DNA from 3 places in the Methylomonas sp. DH-1 genome. Region 1 is predicted to be linked to each of the others. Evidence: riboswitches for the same ligand, from Rfam matches in the RefSeq annotation. Region 1 holds a riboswitch; each other region holds the start of a gene.
The links. Region 1 has a riboswitch for cyclic di-GMP ahead of VXJ35_RS01735 (hypothetical protein). Riboswitches for the same ligand answer to the same signal wherever they lie in the genome.
Positions count from the first base shown of each region.

Region 1 (2,264 bases):
CCGCGAAGTTGGCCGGGTCGAAATCGAGGGTGGTCGGTTTGCTGCGGCGACCGGTCAAATTGGCGACCTGGCCGGGGTTGACGGCCAAAGCCAATCCGGTCGCGGCGATTTCGCTGACTCCCGGCACCAAGTGGTCTTCCAGAATCTGGTTATAGCTGCGGCTGCGCGACGCCGGCGCGTCGAAAAACTCCTCCAGGTACATGGCCGGCGCCGGAGTTTCGTCGATCGCGATGGCTGCCGCCAGCGCGTTGCGGTCGAAATTTACGATCATCGCGCCGCCGGAGACCGTGGCGGCCGCTGCCGGCGCCGAGACTGCCGCCGCCAGCAGCGCGCCTGCGCCGAAACGGGAGGTTAATAATCTAACTAACTGGATGTTCATCATGTTCGCGGGTGGAATAAGCTTACGAAGTCTGTAAAAACGCACCCGGATGCACTAGCTCGGGTGCGTTAGCCGGCTCAAGCGGAAAGGGCCGCGCGTTTGCGACTAACGGCTGCCATGACGCCAAATAACCCGCTGCCGAACAACCAAGCCGCAGCCGGCACCGGAACCGCGGCCGGAGCCGGCGAAACCAGGCTGAAACTACCGGCGCGGCCGGCTTGGCTGAGGCCGTCGCCGCCGAACAGAAAGGCACTGGTACTGGCGGACCACCAGAGTTCGCCGGTAAACAGCAGTTTGTCGCCGTCGGTCGTCACGCTAATGTTGCGGGTATCGAAAGTGGTGGAGGCAAAGCTGACGTTGTTGGTCAAAGCCCAGCCGCTATTGACGCCGTTGTTGCGCGCCGCGACGTAGCCGAATTGGTAATCGCCGGACAGCAGGGTACCGGTGAAACTGCCGCGGGTCATTACCACGCCGTTCAAGCCGGCGACGCCGCTGGCAGTAAAGCTGGAAGCATTGGCCAACGCATCCTGGCTGCTGTCCCAGGCCAGCGTAGTGGCTTTGTTGTTACGGCCGCCGCTGCCGAACGGAATGCCGGTGCCGGCCAAACTGGACGGGTTGATCTCGAACGACAGCGTGGCCGGCGCCGGATAGCTGCCGGTCGGCACAGTTACCATCTGCGACGCATCCATAGTGTCGGCCACCGGTTTGTCGAAATAATTGGCGACGTAATACCCGGTGAGCGCGCCGTCGCCCAGGGTCAAGCCGGACAACAAATCGTCCGGATGGTCGAAGGAAATGTTGAACACGCCGCCGCTCAAGGTGCCGGCGTTTGCCGCGTTAGCCAATGCCAGCGCGCCGGCGGCCAGGAAGCAGCGTAGCCGCAGCGATTTCGATCCAGTCTGTTGCATAATTTTTTCCTTAAATTGAAAGATACAATTGGCGGATTCAAGCCGCCGATGGCTCCCGTTCGAGAGGCGGCCCGGCTGTCTCGGCATAGCAAGACCCGCGGCTTTCCGGCTCCGTCTTGCGGCGGATGTGGCGAAGCGTCTCTTCCTTGAGGCCGTAACGGATCGCATCCGAACGGCGCATTCCTTGCTGTCTGCGCTGCCCGCTAACGCGCCGATCCGGGCGCAATTGCCGGCCGGGATGCGTTACGGTCACTGCGGTCGAAATTGCAGATTGTGTGCCAGTTGCATGCAGTCCGGACAAAGGGCACGGAAAACCGCACGACTGCCGCCGCCGAGCGGTTGCAAAGCGCAGCGGCAGTGGGTTGGCGACAGGCAGACAAGGCGTTGGCAGGGGTATTGGATTGGTGGCCGCCGGTTGCGGCGAGAGTCGGCGACGGCGGCCACCGGCAAAAAGCGGTGACCGAAAACCGGCGATATAACCCAATTGGAAATTAAATCGCCGTCGATAAGCGCTTGTAAGAAAACACCTTTATTTTCGATGGCGGCAAATCCCGATATCGGTTTCGGTGATTTAACATATTTCGGCAGCGGTCGGCGGCACCGGATCGTACCGGACAGAGACATTCACGGCGCGCTAGCCGCGGGTGGCAATGAAGACGCTAACGCCCTCTGCGCAGTAGGAAGTGGCTATTTAGGCTCGAAAAAACACCTCGGCCAACTCGGCGAGCCGGCTTGGTTCCGGGCGGTCGGCGAATACGCCGCTGGCCGGGCGGTCGGGATGCATGCCGCGCACGAACAGGTATTTGACGCCGCCGAAATGGCGAGCGTAATCGTAATCCGGCAGGCGTTGGCCCAGGTATTCGTGCAACACCAGGCTGTACAGCCAATATTGCAGGCCGTAATTGTGTTCGCGCATGGCCTGCAGCAGGCTCGGCGGCCCATAATCGGCCAAGGCATTGGTTTTGTAATCCATGACG
Region 1 is NZ_CP143089.1:379,654-381,917, reverse strand. It holds gene VXJ35_RS01740 (hypothetical protein) at 1-382, opposite strand, end outside; gene VXJ35_RS01735 (hypothetical protein) at 457-1,287, opposite strand; cyclic di-GMP riboswitch class I at 1,350-1,429, opposite strand; gene VXJ35_RS01730 (hypothetical protein) at 1,537-1,911, opposite strand; gene recB (exodeoxyribonuclease V subunit beta) at 1,979-2,264, opposite strand, start outside.

Region 2 (2,264 bases), 1.8 Mb from region 1:
GTTGACGGCAATGTCGCCACCGGAGGTCAGCGTAATCGTACCGCCCTCGGCCAGCCGTTCTTGAATACTGCGGCTGATACGGTCCTTGGCGCCGGCGGTATCGACGATTTGGGTGTCGCCGCGCAAATCGACGTAAACCGTTTTGCCTTTCAACACGCCGGACTTCTGCAACGGCGCATCGCGCAAATCGAAGCTTTGTACCGACACCTCGCCGACGTTGCGTTCCATCGCCACCGCGACGTTTTTATAACCGGAAACGTCGATGACCGCGTTGCTGTCGACGCGGATGCTGCCCTTGGTACCCAAATTGGGTTTGGCCAGATTGTCGGTCGCGGTCAAGTTGACTTTACCGCTAGGGACTTTGATGCTGGCGCCACCCTCGACCACGATAGTGTTGGCCGTCGCCGCCAGATAGGAATCGGGCTGCACTTGGCCGTCGGCGGCGCTGCCGCCCTCGGCGTCGGCCACAATCTCGGTGTTGCTGTTGGCGCCGAAGGTCACGGTCGCCTTGGTACCCAGGCCGTCGCCGGCATCGGCCGCGCGGTCGGTACGGGTCGCCACCAGACGCGAACCAAGCACACCGCTCTTTTCGGCAGCTTGCAAGCGGATCGAACCGTTGACGTTGACCGAGGTAGTGGCGCTGACCCGGCCTTGCTGGTTGACGACGAAGCCGGCCATCGTCACGTTGCCCTGGCGCACGCTGATGTTACCGGACGTGGCGTTGGTGACCTTGCCGCCGGTATCCACTTCCACGATCAGACCGGCGAACGGATCGTCTTTGTTCGCCGTTTGCAAATAGACTTTGTCCTGGCTGGCGGCCAGGATGATTTGGCCCTGCTTGCCGCCGCTCAGCGTGCCGCGGTTCTCGATTTCGGGCGCGACGATGATAATGCGGCCGTTGTTATCGGTGGAAATTTTGGCGCCGGCCTCGATCAGAATTTTCGCGGTCTTCGGGTCCAATGTATCGCCCGGCGCCATCGGCTCTATCGCCAATGCCGCACTGTTGTTTTCGTCGAATACCCGGGTAATGCCGCGGTTGAATATTTCGTCGCTGATGTTCAGCGTGGTCGCGACCACGGTGTTGGTATTAATCACCGCATCCTTGCCGAACACGAACCCGTTTTTGTTGTATAGGTAGACTTGGCCGTTGGCGACGATCTGGCCGAAAATTCGGCTGGGATCGTGCTGGTTGATCCGGTTCAAAGCGATCGATTGGCTGTTCGGCTGCACGAATTGCACGGTGTTTTCCCGGCCGACGTTGAACTGGTCCCAGTTCAGAATCGCTTTGTCGGTGGTCTGGTCGATCCGCAGGGTATTGCCGATCACTTGGCTGGTCGCTGCGCCGCTGGTGACCCAGGTCGCCGCCGGAATCGGCAATTCGGCCCAAACCGGATTGGCGCCGCCAACCAGCATACCGCCGGTCAGCGCCAAGCGGACGCAGGCCACCAAAGGATTCAGTCGGAACGGTTCGCAGGATGTCTGCCGTGGAAATGCCGCGGATTTAGCCATGTCTCGGTTGCCTCGATCGGTTAAGTTCACCAGCGTACTGGCGGCAACCCGGCTGTCTCGACATCCAAGACCCGTGGCTTTCCGTCCCCGCTTCGCAACGGGTTTGGCAATTGCAATAAAAATTAAAAAACCTGCCTGAAACTTGTTCGTTCGGCTTTGTTTACGGCGTTCTGCCTAGCGCCGATTTCTCAGGCCGGTAAATCGTTTTCCGCAAAAGATTGGTTTTGGCTGAATAGCCATCCCAAACCAACTTTTATCAACTCAATATTACGAACCGGCCCGAGCTGATCCTACGAATCCGATAATTCGGATTCTCTGCTGGAAACTTCTAAAATTAAATCCCGTTCCGGCTTGTCCCAATGTCGTTAAGTTATCGACGGTAGCAGCGGGCCGTGCCCGCGATCAAACGGCTTCTGTCGCAGACATGGCCTGCTCCTACAGGACCTTTAAAAAAACAGGGATTTATTCAACACCCGATCCGAACCCTATTTTCTAAATAATCGAATCTGCAACAGCAAAGCTAAATTCAACTTTGCCAGCGCCATATATAGCCGCCGAATCGAAAACACGGCAATTCGAAAAAATCATGCCCTAACAGTTTAAATACTCAACCGGATTTAATAACTGCACCAAGGTATTAAATAATATTTATGACGAAATTATGACAATATCAAATATTTAAACTAGAAAAACATAACAGACTTCAACCGCTAAACATATATAAAAAATAGACCGCCAATAATTACCGAAATATT
Region 2 is NZ_CP143089.1:2,219,676-2,221,939, reverse strand. It holds gene VXJ35_RS10405 (filamentous haemagglutinin family protein) at 1-1,509, opposite strand, end outside; cyclic di-GMP riboswitch class I at 1,549-1,627, opposite strand.
Region 2: another riboswitch for cyclic di-GMP. It lies ahead of VXJ35_RS10405 (filamentous haemagglutinin family protein); the one in region 1 lies ahead of VXJ35_RS01735 (hypothetical protein).

Region 3 (2,264 bases), 300 kb from region 1:
CGTCGCGGCCGGACAACAACGTTCTCGGGGAATCGAAGCCGATCTGGCCTGGCAACCATTCCAAGCTTTGAGCGTACTGGCCAATTACGCCCATACCGACGCCCGCTTCGCCGACGGCAAAGCCGGGGTCGCCGCCGGTAACCGCTTGCCGCAGGTGCCGGAAAATTCCGGAAGAGTTTGGAGCCATTACCGCTTTCAAGCCGGAATCCTTAATGGCTGGAGCGCTGGATTTGGCGTTTATCTGCGCGACGGCGCCTTTTTGTCGAACAACAATGGCTTTAAAACTAGCGGCTATCACAGCTTCGATGCCGCCATCGCTTACGAAACCGGACATTTTAAGTTAGCCGCAACCGTCAAGAATCTGACCGGCGAACGTTATTTCCTACCCTACGACTATTTCGATGGCCGGGTGGCGCCGGCGGCCAATACGTCGCTGTTCGCGACCTTGTCGGTGAAATACTGAGCCATCCTCCGCGCCGAGTCGCCGTATTCGCACCGCGCGCGCCAACCCGGTCGACGCAAAAAATTAAACCTGTTCGCCACTTTTTTGTGGTCGTTTTTTTAGTTCATCCGACTTCCTATATGACGATGTTTCGATCCCGTTGCGAACGCTTTGGCGGCGGCATCGAACTTCGCCGCCCCGCTACGGCCATCGATGCCGCGCTGTAGCCATTGGTGATCTCGCCAGCCTGGAGCGATGTTGCAGGCATAGGACACCAGCCACATCCGCCGCGAGGCGGAGCCGGAAAGCCACGGGTCTTGGACGACAAGACGGCCGGGTTGCCTTCGACCGACAGGTTGAGGCTGTCGTAACGCGGCAGCCGATCGAACCGGATTATCTCGTTACCGGTTCGACACCTGGCGTTTGCAAGTTAAACGCTAACCGTAAACCGTAATTTTTAAGGAAAAAATATGCATACCAAACCCGCCAAGTTACTCTTTCCAGCGCTAACCCTAGCATTTGCATTCGCCTCGACAAACGCTAGCGCTACCTTGCTAAACGCCAGTTCCGGCGGCACTTTTACCATCAATTTCGACCGCGATGCCTTTGCCAACATGTTGGGTGGCAGCGCCAGCGGTATTGCCGGCATATTCAACGACCGGTTTTATAACGCGGCCGAATCCGACTACACCACGCAGTCGGGTGGTGCGCTGTTAGCCGGTCGGGATAATGTCGAATCGGACTCTACTAATTTGATCCACACCCTGACCGGTACTTCTGTCAATTCGGTGCAAGCAACTTCTCGCCACGCTCAAGCCACTTCCGCCGACTTTGCCATCGACTCCGATTCCGGCAGCTTTGCCGGAACAGGGCAACTGGGCATGCTCGGGGTGCAAGCCATCGGCATAGGCGCCACCGCGCTTGCCGGCCCTTATGCTGGCGGCGGTATGGTCTATGGCGATTATTCGCTTAAGTACAACAGCGCTTCTGCCTATTGGTCTTTGCAAAACAATATTTTCTTCCCTATGGAAGCCTATGCGTTGGCCGATTTGGCACTGGTCTTCACAGATGCCAATAACTGGCAATTGACCGGTAATTTGCTGCTGAGTGCCGACAATGCCAGCATGTTGTTTGGAACCGAGGGGGCCAATGTCGGCACGTTCAAACTGAGCGTCGGCTCAATTTCCGCAGTACCGGTTCCGGCTGCCGTTTGGATGATGGGGTCCGGTTTATTGGGTTTGCTGGGCATCGCCCGCCGGCAAGCCGCGGTTTAACACGGGTTATGCGCCGCAGCCGACGCTTTTTCGGGATCGGTTGCGGTTTTCCCGGAATTGCGCCGGTCAGGCCGGCTAACGCCCCGGAATCTTAATTTACGCAGGAGCGCCCATGTCAGTTGCTTTTCGTTGTGCCGGTTCGGCACCAAGAATTTTCTTTGTCCTTACGCTCAGCGTTTCAGGTGTATTTTTCACCCCTTTCGGTGCATTCGCGGCCACGCTGAATGCCGCGGCGGGCGGGACTTTTACGATGAACCTGGACCGCAATGCCTTTGCCTTACTCAACGGCGGCACGGCCTCTAATCCCGGCGACTTTTTAGTGCAGTTTTTCGATACGCAGGCTTCGGATTATAAAAGCTACAGCGATTCGTATTTTTACCTGGGCAATACCAGCCGCACGGAAGTTTCGGCCCTGAATTTGGTGCATGACATCACGCCGGTCGGCAGCAGCAATCCGACAGGCCAGGCCGCCAACCGCCACGTCAAATCCACCACGCCCAACTTTTCAATCGACAGCGAGACCCTGGCCGGGACGGGTTTGCTGGGCA
Region 3 is NZ_CP143089.1:81,993-84,256, forward strand. It holds gene VXJ35_RS00345 (TonB-dependent receptor) at 1-463, shown strand, start outside; cyclic di-GMP riboswitch class I at 710-788, shown strand; gene VXJ35_RS00350 (hypothetical protein) at 913-1,716, shown strand; gene VXJ35_RS00355 (hypothetical protein) at 1,967-2,264, shown strand, end outside.
Region 3: another riboswitch for cyclic di-GMP. It lies ahead of VXJ35_RS00350 (hypothetical protein); the one in region 1 lies ahead of VXJ35_RS01735 (hypothetical protein).